2 regions of the Variovorax sp. GW823-FHT04F07 genome follow, and region 1 is predicted to be linked to the other one. Evidence: riboswitches for the same ligand, from Rfam matches in the RefSeq annotation. Region 1 holds a riboswitch; the other holds the start of a gene.

What was found. A riboswitch is a leader RNA that binds a small molecule or an ion and turns the genes downstream of it on or off. The one in region 1 is predicted to bind cobalamin.
Region 2: linked by a shared signal. The riboswitch ahead of AC1RAA_RS03270 (TonB-dependent receptor domain-containing protein) and the one ahead of AC1RAA_RS07660 (TonB-dependent receptor) in region 1 are both predicted to bind cobalamin.

Annotation. Positions count from the first base shown of each region.
Region 1 covers NZ_JBXAIG010000001.1:1,618,540-1,622,356, reverse strand. The annotation lists gene AC1RAA_RS07675 (cation:proton antiporter domain-containing protein) at 1-1,128, shown strand, start outside; gene AC1RAA_RS07670 (hypothetical protein) at 1,133-1,540, opposite strand; gene AC1RAA_RS07665 (hypothetical protein) at 1,696-1,917, shown strand; cobalamin riboswitch at 1,999-2,283, shown strand; gene AC1RAA_RS07660 (TonB-dependent receptor) at 2,415-3,817, shown strand, end outside.
Region 2 covers NZ_JBXAIG010000001.1:701,549-705,365, forward strand. The annotation lists gene AC1RAA_RS03255 (sulfite exporter TauE/SafE family protein) at 1-407, opposite strand, end outside; gene AC1RAA_RS03260 (cell division protein ZapA) at 700-1,035, opposite strand; gene AC1RAA_RS03265 (hypothetical protein) at 1,032-1,259, opposite strand; cobalamin riboswitch at 1,391-1,631, shown strand; gene AC1RAA_RS03270 (TonB-dependent receptor domain-containing protein) at 1,704-3,656, shown strand; gene AC1RAA_RS03275 (cobyrinic acid a,c-diamide synthase CobB) at 3,641-3,817, shown strand, end outside.

The DNA of each region.
Region 1 (3,817 bases):
CTCACGCTGCTGCAGGTTGGCGGCTTCGTGGTGCTGATGCTGGTGGTGGGGCGGCGCGTGTTCCCGTGGATTCTCTGGCAGGTCACGCGCACCGGCTCGCGCGAGCTGTTCACGCTGTGCGTGGTGGCGGCGGCCGTGAGCATCGCCTTTGCGTCGGCGGCGCTGTTCGGCGTGTCATTCGCGCTGGGTGCGTTCTTCGCCGGCATGGTGATGCGCGAGTCGCAGTTCAGCCACCGCGCGGCGCAGGAGTCGCTGCCGCTGCGCGATGCGTTCGCCGTGCTGTTCTTCGTGTCGGTCGGCATGCTGTTCGACCCGTCGGTGCTGCTGGAGCGCCCGCTGCAGGTGCTGGCCGTGGTGCTGGTGATCGTGCTGGGCAAGTCGCTCGCGGCCTGTGCGCTGGTGCTGGTGTTCCGCTACCCGCTGGCCACCGCGCTCACCGTGAGCGCGAGCCTGGCGCAGATCGGCGAGTTCTCGTTCATCCTGGCCGGGCTGGGCGTGTCGCTCGGCCTGCTGCCGGTGGAAGGGCAGAGCCTGGTGCTGGCGGGCGCGCTGATCTCCATCGCCACCAACCCGCTGTGGTTCAGCCTCATCGCGCCGCTGCAGAAATGGCTGCACGCGCATTCGAAGTTCGCGCGCGAACTCGACGCGCGCAGCGACCCGCTGGCCGAGCTGCCCATGACCACCGAGGCCAAGTACCTGTCGCGCCAGGTGGTGCTGGTCGGCTACGGCCGCGTGGGCCGGCGCATCGCCGCCGAGCTCGAGACCAACGACATCCCCTACGTGGTGGCCGAGCAGAACCGCGAGCTGGTCGAGAAGCTGCGCGAAGCCGGCATCCCCGCCGTGTGGGGCGACGCGGCCGACCCGGCGGTGCTGATCCAGGCGCACGTGGCGCGCGCCCGCGTGCTCGTGGTGGCCACGCCCGACGCCATGAACGTGCGCCAGATGATCGAAACCGCGCGCACGCTGAACCCCACCATCCAGACCGTGGTGCGCAGCCACAACGAGCAGGAAGCCCGCCTGCTGGCCGCCGAAACCGACGCGAAGGTGTTTCTGGGCGAACAGGAACTCGCCCAGGCCATGGCCCGCGATGTGGTGCAGCGCGCCGCCGCGATGGCGGTGCCGGCCTGAGAACTCAAAGGTCCTCGATCACCAGCGTGCGATAACGCTCGGCGATCGAGTAGGGCACGGTACGCACCAGTTCCATCACGCGCTCGGTGATGGCGCCGTCCTTGGTGCGGATCAGCAGGCCCGTGTGGCCTTCGTGGGCCAGCTGGATGAAGGCGCGCACCGTGTCGCCGTCGGTGCCGGCGGAGGGCAGGGGGCTGTGCGAGGCATGCACGGTCGGCGCGATTTCCGCCAGGACGGTTTCGGCCGGTATCAGGTAGACCTCGTCGCCGCTCACGATGCCTTTCGCGATCAGCCCGTGGCCGATGCGGCTGGCATCTTCGACGCTCGGAAACATCACCAGGGAGTAACCGGTCGGGTAGAACGCGCCACCGAAGGCGGCGCGCATGTTGGGTTCAAGCGTGAAATGTTTCATGCTGACTCCTTGTTCTGATGCAACTCCCCACCCCTAACATTAGGCCGCGCGGCGTCCAGGCACTGTAGGAGAACCCCTAGTACTGACGCTGACAACCGCGCCAGCCCCCGGCCCGTTCAAAGGCGGGTTCATTCCCTGTTTCATTTCTGACCGTCATGCCTTCGCCGAGAGACATCGCACTCACCGTCCACGAACTGGAAGAAGGGGAGTTCTACTGGGTGCTGATGGAGGCCGTGGACGGCTCGCCCGGCGACTCCACCCATGTGTACGTGCCGCTCGAAGCCGCCCACGAGCCCTACGCCACGTATTCGAATGCACTGGTGGCCGGCGTGGCGGTGCTGCGGCGGCTGTTCGGGCCCGACGGCAAGCCCGTCTGACGAGGCCCGCAAGGGCGCCGCCGCAGGGCGCTCCCTATAATCCCGGCGGTTGGAAACATTGGTTCACACCGGTGTCGTCCAACACCCCACGGTTCGAAGGTGCCCTGCACGACCAGTCACAGGATTGGCGGCGGGGTTAAACGGGAAGCAGGTGCGAGGCGTCGTTTTTTTTCGAACGACCCTTCCATTCCTGCGCTGCCCCCGCAACGGTCAGCGGACATCGACACCCTCAGGTCCCGGCGATTCTTCGCCCGGGCAGCCACTGCGCTTCGGCGTGGGAAGGCGAGGGCTTCGGCGCCGAGGTGCATGCATCGCACCCCGACGCACTCCGCGAGCCCGGATACCGGCCTTCGCAACCGCCTTCGGATGCTGCGGGAGTGCGTGTCCGGGCCTGCCGCTTTTCCCTCGCGCGAAACGGCACCGCCCCTCGTCTCTTCTCCCTCGGCATCCGCGATCTGTCAGGAGCCTGCGGGGACGCGGGCTGGAGGAGAAGTCGGATGAATCGCATTGCATCGCCGCCGCGCGATCGCTCGGGCCCGCCCCTGCAACGGGCGCGCCTTTCGGGTCTTTCAGGTCTTTCGCTGGGGCTCGGCCTCGCTTGCGGGCCAGCGCTCGCCCAGTCGGGCGACACGACCGGCCGCCCCAGCCTCACGCCCGTGCAGGTCGAAGCCAGCCGCCACACGCCGCTGGCCCTGGACGAACCCACGCAGACCGGCAGCCGCCTGGGCCTCACGCCGCTCGAAACGCCGGCGAGCATCGAGGTGCTCACTGGCGACGCGATCCGCGCGCGCGGCGACGTGTCGGTGGTCGAGGCCGCGAGCCGCGCCACGGGCATCACGGGCTCGCCCGCGCCGGGCAACGGCGGTTCGTCGCTGTCGGCGCGCGGCTTCAACGGTCATGGCTCGGTGATGCAGCTGTACGACGGCACGCGCCTGTACGTGGGCGCCGGCACCGTCACCTTCCCGTTCGACACCTGGTCGACCGACCGCATCGAGGTGCTGCGCGGCGCCGCCTCGGTGATGTTCGGCGAGGGCGCCATCGGCGGCGCGATCAACGTGGTGCCCAAGAAGCCCACGCGTGGCCCGATTCGCAACGAGGCGCTCGTGACCGTGGGCTCCGACGCCACGCGCCAGGTCGCCTTCGGCAGCGGCGGGGCGATCAACGACATGCTCTCGTACCGCTTCGACATCAGCCACCGCAAGACCGACGGCTTCATGCAGCGCGGCGAGGCCGAGAGCCTCGCGGTGGGCGGCGCGGTGCGGCTCGATGTGTCGCCGCGGCTGCAGTTCACGCTCTCGCACGACGAGGGCCGCCAGACGCCGCAGCGCTATTTCGGCGTGCCGCTCGTCAACGGCCGCCTGAGCAGCCTGAACCGCGAACAGAACTACAACCTCGACGACGCCGAGGTCAAGTACCGCGACCGCTGGACCCGCCTCGATGCGCAGTGGACGCCCAACGACGCCGTCACCGTGCGCAACCAGCTCTATCGCCTGGACAGCAAGCGCCATTGGCGCGACAGCGAAACCTACACCTACAGCGCCACCACGAACCGCGTGACGCGCGGCGACTACCTGGAGATCGGCCACGACCAGGAACAGATCGGCAACCGCACCGACGCCACCTTCAAGCACGCGCTGTTCGGCCTGAAGAACCAGGTGCTGGTGGGCTTCGACGCCAACCGCATCGACTTCCTGAATTCGAGCGACACGCCCTATGGCGGGCGCTCGGTGGTCGACGCCTTCGTCTTCAACCCCGGCTATTACGTCTCGCCCACGCCCTACCTGCCGCGCTACAAGACCAAGACCAGCACCTACGCCTTCTTCGCCGAAGACAAGCTGGCCTTCAACGAGCAATGGTCGGTGGTCGGCAGCCTGCGCTGGGACCACGCGAAGATCGTGCG
Region 2 (3,817 bases), 920 kb from region 1:
TTCTTGTCGAGGAACATCTGCGTGGCCGAGAAGCCCACGAACAGCGCGAAGAAGATGGCCAGCGCCGTGCCCTTGAGCAGCGCGAACACGCCCAGGCTGCCCGCGAGGCTGCCGATGACGATGCCGGGGGCCAGGCGCTGCACGATGTCCCAGCGCACCGCGCCGCGCTTGTGGTGCGCGCGCACGCTGGACACCGACGTGAAGATGATCGTCGCCATCGAGGTCGCGATCGCCATCTTCACCGCCAGGTCGGCCGGCACGCCGCGCTGGCCCATGATGATCGTGATGAACGGCACCATCAGCATGCCGCCGCCGATGCCCAGCAGGCCGGCGAGGAAACCGGTGCCCAGGCCGAGCGCGGCGAGTTCGGCGATCAGGAGCGGGTCGAGCAGGGCAGCGAGGTTCACGGGAGGATGGGGAAAGAACGAGCGGCTGAAAAAGCAACGGCCCCGTGCGGTGAAGCAGGGGGCCGTGGCGGGAAAAGGTGTCTGCAGATGGTGTGCCGGACCCGCATCCTGAACCAGGGTTCAGGTGGGCGAGGGCAGCAGGACTTCGGGTTCATCTGACGCGAGATGATCACGCCCGTCAAGCGATGTACCAAGCCCGGCTCCGGAGAGCATTGGAACAAGGAAATATTAAGCCCGACACGTCTGCAGACAAAACGGATTTTACGCCCCGGATGTGCCGGGCCGCGTGCCCTCAGAGCAAATGTCCATCGCCCGCCAGGGCCTGATCGAGTCTCTGAATGAGCTGGGCGGCCTTCGGGTCGGTGTCGGCGGCGGTTTCTTCGGTGGCTGCGGCAACGGCAGGGGCCGGTGCGGCGGCAGCAGCGGCCTGCTGGGCCGCGAGATCGAAAGCCAGGTTCAGCGAGGCGAGCACGGCGATGCGGTCGCGTGCCTTCACCTTGCCCGCATCGCGGATCTTGCACATGGCCGCGTCCACGCGGTCGACGGCCTCGCGCAGTTGCGCTTCGCCGCCGTCGGGACAGCCGAGCAAATAGCTCTGGCCCATGATCTGTACTTCAATCTGCTTCATGCGTGATGGGAATCTTCGGAAGGGGGTTCGGCCGGCAGCCGTTCGAGCAGGGCGTCGAGGCGGGTGCGGGCCGCGGCGAGTCGCGACTTCAGGCCGTCGCGTTCACGCGTGAGCGCATCGACCTGTTCCTGCAGCAGCGCGTTGGTGCGCTGCACCTCTTCGTGACGCACGAGCAGGCGTTCCACACGCTCGGCGATCTGGTCGATGGGGCTGGAGGCGGGCATGGTTGGCGATTGTAGTTTCCCGGGAATTCGGAAGGTCTGGCGCACCGCGCGGGCGCGCGCCGGACGTGGCCGAGATTCTGGGGCCTGCGCCGCCGGTGATCAAACCGGGTGTGGCGTGGCCGCCCCGTGGGCCTAAAATCCTGCCCGTTGGTGCTCGCGGCGTGGTTCGCACGGCGCAGTTCAACGGGAAGCAGGAGTGGACGCCCCCCGGGGCCGAAGCCGCCTGCGCTGCCCCCGCAACGGTCAAGCAGACGACGCCGCAACGCGTCACCCCTTTCCATCCAGCCACTGGGCGCCCTGAAACAGGTGCCTGGGAAGGCGGCAAAGGGTCGATCTGCCAGCCCGGATACCGGCCAACAAGGCGGCTGCCGCATCGGCAGCCATGACGCCCATGGCGCCGGCGGGGAAGCCGGCCAGGGCATAGAAGTTCGTTCGGTTCACCCCATGATTTCCTGTGTTTCCCTCTCCAGCGGCCGCGCCAGCGTGCGCCGCAACCGTCCCGCGTGCCTGCCGCTGACGCTCGCCCTGGCTTCGGCCTTCGGCGGTCTGGCGCTGGTGCCGCTGGCCGCGCAGGCGCAAGCCGCCGCCGCAGCACCTGGCACGCTCGACGAGACCGTTGTCACCGCCAACCGCACGCCGCAGGCGCTGTCGGACCTGGTGGGCGATGTCTCCATCATCGACCGCAAGACCATCGAACGCAGCGGCGCGACCGGCGTGGCCGACGTGCTGGCGCGCCTGCCGGGCATGGAAATCTCGCGCAGCGGCGGCGTGGGCAACGCCACCAGCGTGTTCATCCGCGGCGCCGAATCGCGCTTCACCGCGGTCTACCTCGATGGCGTGCGCATCGATTCGCAATCGACCGGCGGCGCCGGCTGGGAAGGCATTCCGCTCGCGCAGATCGACCGCATCGAAGTGCTGCGCGGCCCGGCCGCCGCGGTGTACGGTTCGGACGCCGTGGGCGGCGTGATCCAGCTCTTCACCAAGCGCGGCGAGGAGGGCGTGTCGCCCTACGCCGGCATCGGCTTCGGCAGCCACGGCCTGCGCCGGATCGAAGGCGGCGTGAGCGGCAAGTCGGGCCTGCTCGACTACTCGTTCGGCGTCGCGCATGAGGAAAGCAAGGGCTTCAACATCCAGCCCATCGCCAAGCGCACGCCCTCGAAAGACGGCTTCACCAACCCCGACCGCGACGGCTACCGCAGCACCTCGGGCAACCTGAAGCTGGGTTTCCAGATCACGCCCGATCAGCGCATCGACGCCACCTTGCTCACCAGCAACACCGAGGCGGCCTACGACCCGTCGGTGAGCTTTCGCACCAAGCCGCCGATCACCTTCCGCGACGACGTGTCGACCAACGAGCTGCGCACTGCCGGCCTGACCTGGTCGGCCAAATGGAACGACATCTACAGCACCCGCCTGCAGGTGACCGATTCGCAGACCGTCTACAAGACCCAGCCCTCGTTCTACCGCACCGAGACCCGCCTGCGCGGCTACCTGTTCCAGAACGAATTCCGCTTCGGCGCGCACCTGGTGACCGCCACGCTCGAGCGTCGCGAAGACGCGCTCGAAAACGCGCCCACCACCTCGGCCAAGCTGTTCTCGCGCGACCGCTCGCAGAACGCCGCCGCACTGGGCTACGGCTACGTGAAGGGCCCGCATTCGCTGCAGCTGCATGTGCGCCATGACGACGACAGCGAGTTCGGCGGCAAGACCACCGGCAGCGCCGCCTACGGCTACGCGATCACGCCGAGCCTGCGCGCCACCGTGTCGGCCGGCACCGCGTTCCGCGCGCCCACGCTGTACCAGCGCTTCAGCGAGTACGGCCTGGCGAGCCTGCAGCCCGAATCGAGCCGCAACGTCGAGTTGGGCCTGCAGTACACGGCCGGCGCCACGCAGGCCGGCATCGTGCTGTACCGCAACCGGGTGCAGAACCTCATCGTGTTCGACGGCAGCGCCAAGGGCTGCCAGTCGTCGTTCGGCTGCTACGCCAGCACGGCGCGCGCACGCTACCAGGGCGTGACGCTCACGGGCGGTCACCGCATCGGCGACGTCACGCTGCGCGCCTCGCTCGACTACCAGGACCCGCGCGACCTCGCCACCGACCACCTGCTGGCACGCCGCGCCCGGGTCCACGGCACGCTGGGCGCCGACTGGCGCATCGCCGGCTGGACGCTGGGCGCCGAGCTCCAGAGTTCGGGCAAGCGCTACGACGACGCGGCCAACACCGTCAAGCTCGGCGGCTACACGCTGCTGAACCTGTCGGCCAGCACGCAGATCACGCGCGACCTGAACCTGGTGGCGCGCGTGGACAATGTGGGCGACAAGGACTACCAGTTCGCACGGCTCTACGCCACCGGGGGCCGCACCGCGTACGTCGGACTCAAGTGGACTCCGCAGTAAACACCCGCCGCTCTTCGCCCGGCGCAGCCGTCACCTGCGCCGCGGTGCTCGTGGCCGCGCCGGCCTCGGGGCAGGGCAAGACCACGGTCGCAGCCGCGCTCGCGCGGCTGCACGTGCGCCAGGGCCGCCGCGTGCGGGCCTTCAAGTGCGGGCCCGACTTC